DNA from 4 places in the Escherichia sp. TC-EC600-tetX4 genome. Region 2 is predicted to be linked to each of the others. Evidence: predicted binding sites of a transcription regulator. Region 2 holds the regulator's gene; each other region holds the start of a gene.
The links. Region 2 encodes PurR, which represses purine synthesis genes. Its sites were predicted from a motif close to CANGCAAACGTTTGCNTG; they were not measured.
Positions count from the first base shown of each region.

Region 1: a site for PurR is predicted at 1,644-1,661, ahead of purE (5-(carboxyamino)imidazole ribonucleotide mutase). Genes of this name have one in related genera too.
Region 3: a site for PurR is predicted at 1,526-1,543, ahead of purH (bifunctional phosphoribosylaminoimidazolecarboxamide formyltransferase/IMP cyclohydrolase). Genes of this name have one in related genera too.
Region 4: a site for PurR is predicted at 1,885-1,902, ahead of gcvT (glycine cleavage system aminomethyltransferase GcvT). Genes of this name have one in related genera too.

Region 1 covers NZ_CP079924.1:3,320,947-3,324,157, reverse strand. Annotated here, with positions in the region: gene purK (5-(carboxyamino)imidazole ribonucleotide synthase) at 1-1,067, opposite strand, end outside; gene purE (5-(carboxyamino)imidazole ribonucleotide mutase) at 1,064-1,573, opposite strand; gene lpxH (UDP-2,3-diacylglucosamine diphosphatase) at 1,691-2,413, opposite strand; gene ppiB (peptidylprolyl isomerase B) at 2,416-2,910, opposite strand; gene cysS (cysteine--tRNA ligase) at 3,084-3,211, shown strand, end outside.
Region 2 covers NZ_CP079924.1:2,139,223-2,142,433, reverse strand. Annotated here, with positions in the region: gene KXD89_RS10300 (MFS transporter) at 1-581, opposite strand, end outside; gene cydH (cytochrome bd-I accessory subunit CydH) at 747-836, opposite strand; gene purR (HTH-type transcriptional repressor PurR) at 1,135-2,160, shown strand; gene punR (DNA-binding transcriptional activator PunR) at 2,157-3,089, opposite strand; gene punC (purine nucleoside transporter PunC) at 3,202-3,211, shown strand, end outside.
Region 3 covers NZ_CP079924.1:4,273,401-4,276,611, forward strand. Annotated here, with positions in the region: rRNA gene KXD89_RS20735 (16S ribosomal RNA) at 1-1,035, opposite strand, end outside; gene purH (bifunctional phosphoribosylaminoimidazolecarboxamide formyltransferase/IMP cyclohydrolase) at 1,650-3,211, shown strand, end outside.
Region 4 covers NZ_CP079924.1:833,685-836,895, reverse strand. Annotated here, with positions in the region: gene gcvP (aminomethyl-transferring glycine dehydrogenase) at 1-169, opposite strand, end outside; gene gcvH (glycine cleavage system protein GcvH) at 288-677, opposite strand; gene gcvT (glycine cleavage system aminomethyltransferase GcvT) at 701-1,795, opposite strand; gene KXD89_RS04050 (protein YqfI) at 2,086-2,169, shown strand; gene ubiI (FAD-dependent 2-octaprenylphenol hydroxylase) at 2,243-3,211, opposite strand, start outside.

The DNA of each region.
Region 1 (3,211 bases), 1.2 Mb from region 2:
TAACCGAACTTACTCTGCGCCCAAATCACGCCGCTGGCATATTCCGGCGGCAGCAGCGGGATTAAGGCTTCCAGCGTCGCAGTCAGACGCGATGTGTCGCTGTCGGTCAAATTCAGATGCCCCACTTTACGCCCCGGACGGACTTCTTTGTCGTACCAGTGCAGATGCACCAGCGGCAGTTTCAGCCAGTCATAATTCACATCGCTACCAATCAGATTGATCATCACCGACGGATTATTCACCACTGGTTGCGGTAACGGCAGATCGGTAATCGCCCGCAGATGCAGCTCAAACTGGCTGATGCTGGCACCGTTTTGTGTCCAGTGACCGCTGTTATGCACACGCGGTGCCAGTTCGTTGATCAACAGACCTTGCGGGGTGACAAAACACTCCATCGCCATCACGCCCACATAGCCCAGCTCCTGCATAATCGCCGACAGCATCTCTTCGGCTTGCGCCTGCTGCTGTGCGTTGGCCTGCGGAAAAGCGACGCTGGTGCGCAAAATACCGTCCTGATGCAGGTTATGCGTCAGCGGATAAAACACGGTGCTGCCATCAAAGCCGCGCGCGCCAACCAGCGACACTTCACCAGAGAAGTTAATGCCCTGCTCGACAATACATTCGCCGTAACACTCTGCCGGTAACTGTTCGGTTTCATTTGCGCGTAAACGCCATTGACCGCGACCGTCATAACCACCAGTGCGACGCTTAACAATCGCCAGCTCACCTAAACGATCAAACACCGCAGGCCACTCGCTGCGTTCGGCAAGTAACTGCCACGGTGCAGTCGGCAGGTGGAGCTTATCGAAAAGCTGCTTCTGAGTCAGACGGTCAGCAATAATCGGGAACACATCGCGGTTCACAAAGGCCGGATGGCGCGCCAGCTCGCGGGTTAATGCGGTTTCCGGCCAGCGTTCTATCTCAGCGGTAATCACGCTTTGTTGAAAAGGCACCGCCGCCGGTTCAGCGTCCAGCCCGACTGGCCAGACAGCAATGCCTAACGGTTCGCCTGCCTGACGCAGCATACGGCCTAACTGCCCGTTACCGAGGACGCAAACCTGTTTCATGCCGCACCTCGCGGGTCCGGGTTTTCCAGCACTTCGTCGGTCTGGGCTTTGCGCCAGTCATTCAGACGCTGGTGCAGTTCTTTATCATGAGTCGCAAGAATTTGTGCTGCCAGTAACGCCGCGTTTGCCGCGCCAGCTTTACCAATCGCCAGCGTACCCACCGGAATGCCGCGCGGCATTTGTACGATGGAGTAGAGGCTATCGACACCGCTCAGTGCGGCGCTCTGTACTGGCACGCCCAGCACCGGCACCAGCGTTTTGGCGGCAATCATGCCTGGCAGATGCGCTGCGCCGCCTGCGCCCGCAATAATCACCTGATAACCGTTCTCTTCGGCGCTTTCGGCGAAGCTGAACAGTTTATCGGGGGTGCGGTGAGCAGAAACCACTTCAACGTGGTGCGGGACATTCAGGATTTCGAAGATTTCGGCGGCGAACTGCATGGTAGCCCAGTCGCTTTTGGACCCCATCACGATGGCGACACGCGCCGGATTATTGCGGGAAGACATGCGTCTTAAAACTCCTGTGGTGCACAACTCTCGGCTTTAGAGGGCACAGAGAATAGCACGGAAAGAGAGCAAGGAAAACGGTTGCGTGGCTGTGAAATCAGCAAAGTTGCGGGTTTTTTAAAACGGAAAATGAATCAGCTCAACGTCATCCGCCGTGACTTTCACCATTGAACCTTCCGTATGCCAGGCACCCAGTACCACGCGAAAAGCAGGTTGCTGATTGGCGATAAGTTCATGCACCGCCGGGCGATGGGTATGCCCGTGGATCAGCCATTGCACCTGATGTTTTTCCATCGCACTGACCACCGCGTTTTGGTTAACGTCCATGATCGCCAGCGATTTACTGCTGTTGGCTTCTTTGCTGTTCGCGCGCATTCGCGCGGCAATGCGTTTGCGCACAAACAACGGCAGGGCGAGGAATAGCGTCTGCAGCCAGGGTTTGTGGACCTTGGCGCGAAAAGCCTGATAACCCGCGTCATCGGTGCACAGCGTGTCGCCATGCATAATCAACACCCGGCGACCATAAAGTTCGAGCACCTTTTCTTCCGGCAATAACGTCATGCCACTTTCACGGGCAAAGCGTTTGCCGAGCAGAAAATCACGGTTGCCATGAATGAAATAACAGGGAACGCCGGAATCGGACACCGCTTTGATCGCCGCCGCCATCTTGCGATGGAGTGGGTTGGGATCGTCGTCGCCAATCCATGCTTCAAACAGATCGCCAAGAATATACAGCGCGTCGGCCTTGCGGGCTTCCCCCGCTAAAAAACGCAGAAAACCGGCGGTGATCGCCGGTTCTTCCACGCAGAGATGAAGATCTGCAATAAAGAGTGTCGCCACGATTACTCGCTAACGGTCACGCTTTCAATGATAACGTCTTCTTTTGGCACGTCCTGGTGCATACCGCTACGACCGGTTGCAACACCTTTGATTTTGTCTACCACGTCCATGCCGTCAACCACTTCAGCAAACACGCAGTAGCCCCAACCTTGCAGGCTTTCGCCAGAGAAGTTCAGGAAGTCGTTATCAACCACGTTGATGAAGAACTGTGCAGTTGCAGAGTGCGGAGCCTGAGTACGTGCCATTGCCAGCGTACCACGGGTATTTTTCAGGCCGTTGTTGGCTTCGTTTTTGATCGGTTCTTTGGTGGCTTTTTGTTTCATGCCCGGTTCAAAACCGCCGCCCTGAATCATAAAGCCGTTGATAACACGGTGGAAAATGGTGTTGTTGTAAAAACCTTCGCGGCAGTAGTCCAGGAAGTTTTTAACTGTTTCAGGTGCTTTATCGTCAAAAGTTTTGATGACAATATCGCCGTGATTGGTGTGGAAAGTAACCATTTTTGCATCCTGTTCCGTTTGATTGGTGCTTCAACCCAGTTCGGGTCATATATAGGGTGGTGTTATAGCATAACCGCACGATCGGATCATCACGCAATGTATGCTGATTCGCGCGGGAAATATGGGTATTATACGCAACTCAATTACCCACACATGTCTAAACGGAATCTTCGATGCTAAAAATCTTCAATACTCTGACACGCCAAAAAGAGGAATTTAAGCCTATTCACGCCGGGGAAGTCGGCATGTACGTGTGTGGAATCACCGTTTACGATCTCTGTCATATCGGTCACGGGCGTAC
Region 2 (3,211 bases):
TCTTTTTTCACTTCAGGTCGTGCCCCTGCACCACCTTTAGGTAATGAGAAGAACAGACTTACCATTGAAATCACTCCCAGCCCCGCCGTTGCCAGAAATGACATCCGCCAGCCGATGGTTTCACCCAACCAGGTCGCCGCCGGCACGCCACCGATATTTGCCAGGGTTAACCCCATAAACATAGTGGCAACTGCGCTGGCCTGTTTATGTTTTGGCACCACGCTTGCGGCCACGACTGAACCCAAACCAAAAAATGCTCCGTGATTCAGGCTGGTCAAAATGCGTGAAAGCATCAGGGTCATATAATCCGGCGCGATGGCGGAAAGTACGTTGCCGAGCGTGAAAATTGCCATCAGGAAAATCAACGCACTGCGGCGGGCACGATGAGAAAGTAGAAGCGTCATCAGCGGCGCGCCAACCATTACGCCAACTGCATAGGCACTGATTAACATTCCGGCAGCGGGAATCGAGACATCCACACCGCGCGCAATGACGGGCAACAAGCCCATTGGCGAGAACTCCGTTGTCCCGATACCAAACGCGCCAATCGCCAGCGCCAGCAACGGATAGTTAATTTTCATGCCTTATCTCCACCTCTTCGCGTCATTACGCGATATTCATTAAAGTGGCGAAAGCATGACAGCAATCACAAAAAAATGAAAATAACAAAAAGAGAAAACACTTTTGCCATTTTGCTAACAAACAGGAAGGAGATGCGAGGGAGAACGCGCTCCCTCGAGAGGAAATCAGTGCAGCGCGGCAGTCAAACCCACGGCTACGATCAAACCGAGGACGATAATCGTTGTTACCAGTGAAAATTTAAGGTCGGTGCTCATCAAGTTTTCTCCTTTTTTATTACCACACAAAAAGTGATATTACGCATTTTTACACACTGTGATGAAAAAATCTCCCGTCATTTATAATGATAAGTGTTTTTACCACTTCCCCTTTTCGTCAAGATCGGCCAAAATTCCACGCTTACACTATTTGCGTACTGGCCATTGACCCCTTCCTGACGCTCCGTGTCGTTTTTCCGGCGTACCGCAACACTTTTGTTGTGCGTAAGGTGTGTAAAGGCAAACGTTTACCTTGCGATTTTGCAGGAGCTGAAGTTAGGGTCTGGAGTGAAATGGAATGGCAACAATAAAAGATGTAGCGAAACGAGCAAACGTTTCCACTACAACTGTGTCACACGTGATCAACAAAACACGTTTCGTCGCTGAAGAAACGCGCAACGCCGTGTGGGCAGCGATTAAAGAATTACACTACTCCCCTAGCGCGGTGGCGCGTAGCCTGAAGGTTAACCACACCAAGTCTATCGGTTTGCTGGCGACCAGCAGCGAAGCGGCCTATTTTGCCGAGATCATTGAAGCAGTTGAAAAAAATTGCTTCCAGAAAGGTTACACCCTGATTCTGGGCAATGCGTGGAACAATCTTGAGAAACAGCGGGCTTATCTGTCGATGATGGCGCAAAAACGCGTCGATGGTCTGCTGGTGATGTGTTCTGAGTACCCAGAGCCGTTGCTGGCGATGCTGGAAGAGTATCGCCATATCCCAATGGTGGTCATGGACTGGGGTGAAGCAAAAGCTGACTTCACCGATGCGGTCATTGATAACGCGTTCGAAGGCGGCTACATGGCCGGGCGTTATCTGATTGAACGCGGTCACCGCGAAATCGGCGTCATCCCCGGCCCGCTGGAACGTAACACCGGCGCAGGCCGCCTTGCCGGTTTTATGAAGGCGATGGAAGAAGCGATGATCAAGGTGCCGGAAAGCTGGATTGTGCAGGGTGACTTTGAACCTGAATCCGGTTATCGCGCCATGCAGCAAATCCTGTCGCAGCCGCATCGCCCTACTGCCGTCTTCTGTGGTGGCGATATCATGGCAATGGGCGCACTTTGTGCTGCTGATGAAATGGGCCTGCGCGTCCCGCAGGATGTTTCGCTGATCGGTTATGATAACGTGCGCAACGCGCGCTATTTTACGCCGGCGCTGACCACGATCCATCAGCCAAAAGATTCGCTGGGTGAAACAGCGTTCAACATGCTGTTGGATCGTATCGTCAACAAACGTGAAGAACCGCAGTCTATTGAAGTGCATCCGCGCTTGATTGAACGCCGCTCCGTGGCTGACGGCCCGTTCCGCGACTATCGTCGTTAATCACCCGTTGCGGGAGTCTCTTCCGGCTCCCGCAGCCACTCCTTATTCAGCGTCTCACTATCGCCGAGATACTCAAGCAACCAGGTTAACGCAGGCGACATATCATTTTGCTGCCATGTCAGACAACATGCCGAATCCGGAAAGGGGTTTTCCAGTTCTAATGCTACCCACTTCCCCTCATTAAGCCACGGTTTGGCGAAATGTGTTGGCACCATCCCTATGCATAATCCTGCCGAGATACAGGTTGCCGATGATTCCCAGTCAGGCACGACAACTCTTTTTTGGTTATCCAGCAACCAGGTAATACGTTTAGGTAGCGTTCGCGAGGTGTCTTCGCGCACCAACGACGGCCAGTTGCGCAACGTATCATCGCTGAACGGGCCATCCATCAACGCCAGCGGGTGGTGACTGGCAACAACGCAACTCCAGCTTAGCATCCCCATATCCCGGAAGGCATAACGACCGCCTACCGGAATCGCGCGTGTTGCGCCAATCGCCAGTTCCACGCGCCCGTCGGAAAGCGCATCCCAGACACCGTTGAACACTTCCTGAAAGACAAGAAGTTCGACATCATCAAAATGGCGATAAAAATCAACGATCATCTGCCGTGTACGTTCTGGCCTGACAATATTATCCACTGCGATAGCTAACTGACCGCGCCAGCCGTTCGCTATCTGCTGACATTGCTGGCGGGTGATCTGCATTTTTTTGACAACAGAGCGCCCTTCTTTGAGAAACCACGCTCCAGCAGCGGTCAGCTCCACATCACGGTGCCGTCGTTCAAAGAGCGGCACCGCCAGCCACTCTTCCAGCTGACGCACGGTATAGCTGACCGCAGAAGGAACGCGATGCAGCTCCTGTGCCGCAGCGCTAAAACTACCATTACGCGCTACCGCATCAACAACTTCGAGTGAATATTCTGACCACATAGTCTGCCTGCAAAATTTTTGAAACCAGTCATCAAATATTACCGTTTCACAACACTAATTTCACTCCCTACACTTTGCGGCGGTGTTTAATTGAGAGATTTAGAGAATATACATGCAACCTG
Region 3 (3,211 bases), 2.1 Mb from region 2:
TCCCGAAGGCACATTCTCATCTCTGAAAACTTCCGTGGATGTCAAGACCAGGTAAGGTTCTTCGCGTTGCATCGAATTAAACCACATGCTCCACCGCTTGTGCGGGCCCCCGTCAATTCATTTGAGTTTTAACCTTGCGGCCGTACTCCCCAGGCGGTCGACTTAACGCGTTAGCTCCGGAAGCCACGCCTCAAGGGCACAACCTCCAAGTCGACATCGTTTACGGCGTGGACTACCAGGGTATCTAATCCTGTTTGCTCCCCACGCTTTCGCACCTGAGCGTCAGTCTTCGTCCAGGGGGCCGCCTTCGCCACCGGTATTCCTCCAGATCTCTACGCATTTCACCGCTACACCTGGAATTCTACCCCCCTCTACGAGACTCAAGCTTGCCAGTATCAGATGCAGTTCCCAGGTTGAGCCCGGGGATTTCACATCTGACTTAACAAACCGCCTGCGTGCGCTTTACGCCCAGTAATTCCGATTAACGCTTGCACCCTCCGTATTACCGCGGCTGCTGGCACGGAGTTAGCCGGTGCTTCTTCTGCGGGTAACGTCAATGAGCAAAGGTATTAACTTTACTCCCTTCCTCCCCGCTGAAAGTACTTTACAACCCGAAGGCCTTCTTCATACACGCGGCATGGCTGCATCAGGCTTGCGCCCATTGTGCAATATTCCCCACTGCTGCCTCCCGTAGGAGTCTGGACCGTGTCTCAGTTCCAGTGTGGCTGGTCATCCTCTCAGACCAGCTAGGGATCGTCGCCTAGGTGAGCCGTTACCCCACCTACTAGCTAATCCCATCTGGGCACATCCGATGGCAAGAGGCCCGAAGGTCCCCCTCTTTGGTCTTGCGACGTTATGCGGTATTAGCTACCGTTTCCAGTAGTTATCCCCCTCCATCAGGCAGTTTCCCAGACATTACTCACCCGTCCGCCACTCGTCAGCAAAGAAGCAAGCTTCTTCCTGTTACCGTTCGACTTGCATGTGTTAGGCCTGCCGCCAGCGTTCAATCTGAGCCATGATCAAACTCTTCAATTTAAAAGTTTGATGCTCAAAGAATTAAACTTCGTAATGAATTACGTGTTCACTCTTGAGACTTGGTATTCATTTTTCGTCTTGCGACGTTAAGAATCCGTATCTTCGAGTGCCCACACAGATTGTCTGATAAATTGTTAAAGAGCAGTTGCGACGCGCTTTAGCGCACTGTCGCGAGGTGGCGTATATTACGCTTTCCTCTTTCAGAGTCAACCCTGAATTTCAGGATTTTTCTCTTCAACCGAACCGGCTGTTTGTGTGAAGTGATTCACATCCGCCGTGTCGATGGAGGCGCATTATAGGGAGTTCTCCGCAGGCCGCAATAGAAAAATTGCAGAAAAATGACTGACTGCTGCATTCCCCAGCAAAAGCCCGCTTTATACCTTTTTACGCACAGAGTTATCCACAATCATCAATGTAATTTCTGTATTTTGCCCACGGTAACCACAGTCAAAATTGTGATCACCATTGAAAGAGAAAAATTCGCGAGCGTTGCGCAAACGTTTTCGTTACAATGCGGGCGAAAAATAAGGATGCCCCGTTAGGGGCGTTAGCTGAGTTTTTCGCGAAAAATTCAGCTAACGCTCTCTGTAATAGTCAAATCCAGGGGATTTACCATGCAACAACGTCGTCCAGTCCGCCGCGCTCTGCTCAGTGTTTCTGACAAAGCCGGTATCGTCGAATTCGCCCAGGCACTTTCCGCACGCGGTGTGGAGCTGCTGTCTACAGGGGGCACTGCCCGTCTGTTAGCAGAAAAAGGTCTGCCGGTAACCGAAGTTTCCGATTACACCGGTTTCCCGGAGATGATGGATGGACGCGTGAAGACCCTGCATCCGAAAGTACATGGTGGCATTCTGGGCCGTCGCGGCCAGGACGATGCCATTATGGAAGAACATCAGATCCAGCCTATCGATATGGTGGTTGTTAACCTGTATCCGTTCGCCCAGACCGTGGCCCGTGAAGGTTGCTCGCTGGAAGATGCGGTTGAGAACATCGATATCGGCGGCCCAACGATGGTGCGCTCCGCCGCCAAGAACCATAAAGATGTCGCAATCGTGGTGAAGAGCAGCGACTATGACGCCATTATTAAAGAGATGGATGACAACGAAGGATCGCTGACGCTTGCAACCCGTTTCGACCTCGCCATCAAAGCCTTCGAACACACTGCCGCCTACGACAGCATGATTGCCAACTACTTCGGCAGCATGGTTCCGGCTTACCACGGTGAAAGCAAAGAAGCCGCCGGTCGCTTCCCACGCACGCTGAACCTGAACTTCATTAAGAAGCTGGATATGCGTTACGGCGAGAACAGCCACCAGCAGGCTGCCTTCTATATAGAAGAGAATGTGAAAGAAGCCTCCGTTGCTACCGCAACCCAGGTTCAGGGTAAAGCCCTCTCTTATAACAACATCGCCGATACCGATGCGGCGCTGGAGTGCGTGAAAGAGTTCGCCGAGCCGGCATGTGTGATTGTGAAGCACGCCAACCCTTGCGGCGTGGCTATCGGCAATTCCATTCTTGATGCTTACGATCGCGCGTACAAAACCGACCCAACCTCCGCATTCGGCGGCATCATTGCCTTTAACCGCGAGCTGGATGCGGAAACCGCACAGGCCATCATTTCTCGTCAGTTTGTCGAAGTGATTATTGCGCCGTCCGCCAGCGAAGAAGCCCTGAAAATCACCGCCGCCAAACAGAACGTACGCGTTCTGACCTGCGGTCAGTGGGGCGAGCGTGTTCCGGGCCTCGATTTCAAACGCGTGAACGGCGGTCTGCTGGTTCAGGATCGTGACCTGGGGATGGTCGGTGCGGAAGAACTGCGCGTGGTGACCAAACGTCAGCCGAGCGAACAGGAACTGCGTGATGCGCTGTTCTGCTGGAAGGTGGCGAAGTTTGTGAAATCCAACGCTATCGTCTATGCCAAAAACAATATGACTATCGGCATTGGCGCGGGCCAGATGAGCCGCGTGTACTCCGCAAAAATCGCCGGTATTAAAGCGGCCGATGAAGGCCTGGAAGTGAAAGGTTCCTCGATGGCTTCTGACGCGTTCTTCCCGTTCCGCGACGGTATTGATGCCGCCGCCGCTGCGGGCGTGACCTGCGTAATCCAGCCTGGCGGTTCTATCCGTGATGACGAAGTGATTGCCGCCGCCGACGAGCACGGTATTGCGATGCTCTT
Region 4 (3,211 bases), 1.3 Mb from region 2:
GCGGTGGTGTCGCAAGTTGAATATCTTTCGGCACAATCTGGCCGGTCAGCGCGTTTAACGATTGTGCACCAACGGCATTCAGCATTTCTTGCTGTTGCGCGGCGTCCGGTCCGATATGGCGTTCAATAAAAGCGCCGCTGTTTTCAAGCTGGCTTAACGTCTGTGTCATGAGCGATGGTTCCTGAAACGTGCAGTGAATTGTGAACCTCTCTCCTTACGAAGAGAGTGAGGGTGAGGCATAAATTTTCCTCACCCTGATCCTCTCCCGCAGAAGAGGAATAAAGCCGTTACTCGTCTTCTAACAATGCTTCGTATGCGGTCGCATCCAGCAGTGATTCCAGTTCGCTTTCATCGCTGGCTTTGATTTTAAAGATCCAGCCGCCTGCATACGGTTCGCTGTTCACCAGTTCCGGGGAATCGCTCAGTGCGTCGTTTACCGCCACGATTTCACCGCTTACTGGCGCATAAATGTCTGACGCCGCTTTTACCGATTCGGCAACCGCGCAGTCATCGCCCGCGCTAACCGTTGCGCCCACTTCCGGCAGGTCAACAAACACCATATCGCCTAACAGCTCCTGAGCATGTTCGGTAATACCAACGGTGTAAGTGCCGTCGGCTTCTTTACGCAGCCATTCGTGTTCTTTGCTGTATTTCAGTTCTGCTGGTACGTTGCTCATCAATCAATCTCCAAAAAAGTAAATCACGCGACGGCTTTGCCGTTACGCACAAAAACAGGTTTTGTCACTTTAACCGGCATTTCACGGTTGCGAATTTGCACAATCGCCGTTTCGCCAATACCTTCCGGCACGCGCGCCAGCGCAATGCTGTAACCCAGCGTCGGGGAGAAAGTACCGCTGGTGATAATGCCTTCATGCTGGTTGCCCTGCGCATCGGTAAAGCGTACCGGCAGTTCATTACGCAGCACGCCTTTTTCGGTCATCACCAGACCAACCAGTTTTTCTGTACCATGCTCACGCTGCACTTCCAGGGCTTCACGACCGATAAAGTCACGATCTGCCGGTTCCCAGGCGATGGTCCAGCCCATGTTGGCGGCTAAAGGAGAGATGGTTTCGTCCATCTCCTGACCATAAAGATTCATGCCCGCTTCCAGACGCAGCGTGTCACGCGCGCCCAAGCCACATGGCTTAACACCCGCTTCCACCAGCGCACGCCAGAAATCGGCCGCTTTTTCATTGGGCAGCGCAATTTCATAGCCCGCTTCACCGGTATAACCAGTGGTGGCAATAAACAGATCGCCCGCCTGCACGCCAAAGAACGGTTTCATCCCTTCCACCGCCTGACGCTGGGCGTCATTAAACAGTGTGGCAGCTTTTGCCTGCGCATTCGGCCCTTGCACGGCAATCATGGAAAGGTCATCACGAACGGTAATTTCGATGCCGAAAGGTTCAGCGTGTTGGGTAATCCAGGAGAGGTCTTTTTCGCGGGTGGCGGAGTTAACAACGAGGCGGAAGAAATCTTCAGTAAAGTAGTAGACGATGAGGTCATCTATCACACCGCCAGAGGCATTCAACATCCCCGAGTAAAGGGCTTTGCCGCTTTTGGTGAGCTTCGCCACATCGTTCGCCAGCAGATAACGCAGAAACTCCCGGGTGCGGCTGCCGCGAAGATCGACGATGGTCATATGTGACACATCAAACATTCCGGCATCGGTACGTACCGCATGATGTTCGTCGATTTGCGAACCGTAATGCAGCGGCATCATCCAGCCGTGGAAATCCACCATGCGAGCGCCGCAAAGCGTGTGTTGTTCGTACAAAGGAGTCTGTTGTGCCATCTTGTCCTCATTGAATAAGCGGGGCTGACAACTTTTTCATGGTGAAATTATCACCACGAAACCCAGCATCGGAGCCACTCCCGGTCCCCAACGCAATCGTTCTCTTTTGCCTGAACTTACCACCGAAACAGACTGTTAACCATAAGGTAAAATTGATCATCACATTAGCTTATGGTTAAAAAATGCAAAAATCGCGACAGAATAAAAAACCAAAAAATACACCAGTTTCTATACAAAGATGATGTGATGAGAAAGTCAATTTGAATAAGACAATATTAAGAGCTAAAAAAATGTCAAAAAACACTAAATCAAAAAATAATGGCATTAGAAAATATAATGCGAAAACGGAGGTGAAATTAGTTTATTTCAAATGAGGAAAATCTCCCGGCGAAAAAACCGGGAGATGAAAGTGTGATGGGTATCAAATAAACAACAGAGGAGAAATTTTTAACGCAGCCATTCAGGCAAATCGTTTAATCCCATTGCCTGGCGGATAAGTTGCGGCTTAACGCCAGGAAGCGTGTCGGCCAGTTTCAAACCAATATCACGCAGCAGTTTTTTCGCCGGATTGGTACCGGAAAACAGATCGCGGAATCCCTGCATACCAGCCAGCATCAACGCCGCACTGTGCTTGCGGCTACGCTCATAGCGACGCAGATAAATGTACTGCCCGATGTCTTTCCCCTGACGATGCAACCGTTTCAGTTCGGCAATCAGCTCTGCAGCATCCATAAAGCCGAGATTTACCCCCTGCCCCGCCAGCGGGTGAATGGTATGTGCGGCGTCGCCCACCAGCGCCAGACGGTGCGAGGCAAACTGGCGCGCATAACGCCCCGTCAGTGGGAACACCTGACGCGCGCTCTCAACCTTGCATAAGCCCAGGCGATTATCAAAAGCGATATTTAACGCGCGATTAAATTCGTCTTCACTTGCCTGCTGCATCCGCTGCGCTTCCTCTGGCGACAGTGACCAGACAATCGAGCAAAGATGCGGATCGCTAAGCGGTAAAAAGGCCAGAATGCCTTCGCCATGGAAAACCTGCCGCGCCACCGCATCATGCGGTTCTTCCGTGCGAATGGTCGCTACCAGCGCGTGATGCTGATAATCCCAGAAAGTCAGCGGAATATCGGCTTTGTTGCGCAACCAGGAATTAGCGCCGTCCGCGCCAATCACCAGACGCGCCGTTAACATGCTGCCATCTTTCAGCGTCAGGAAGGTTTCATTTTCTCCCCAGGCGACCTGCTGTAATTCTGCGGGGGCTAACAGAGTGATATCTGACGACTGATGCGCTTTGTTCCACAGCGCGTAGTGAATCACTGAATTTTCAACGATATGCCCAAGATGGCTATAGCCCATGCTTTGATCGTCAAACGAAATGTGACCAAAGCTGTCTTTGTCCCACACTTCCATACCGTG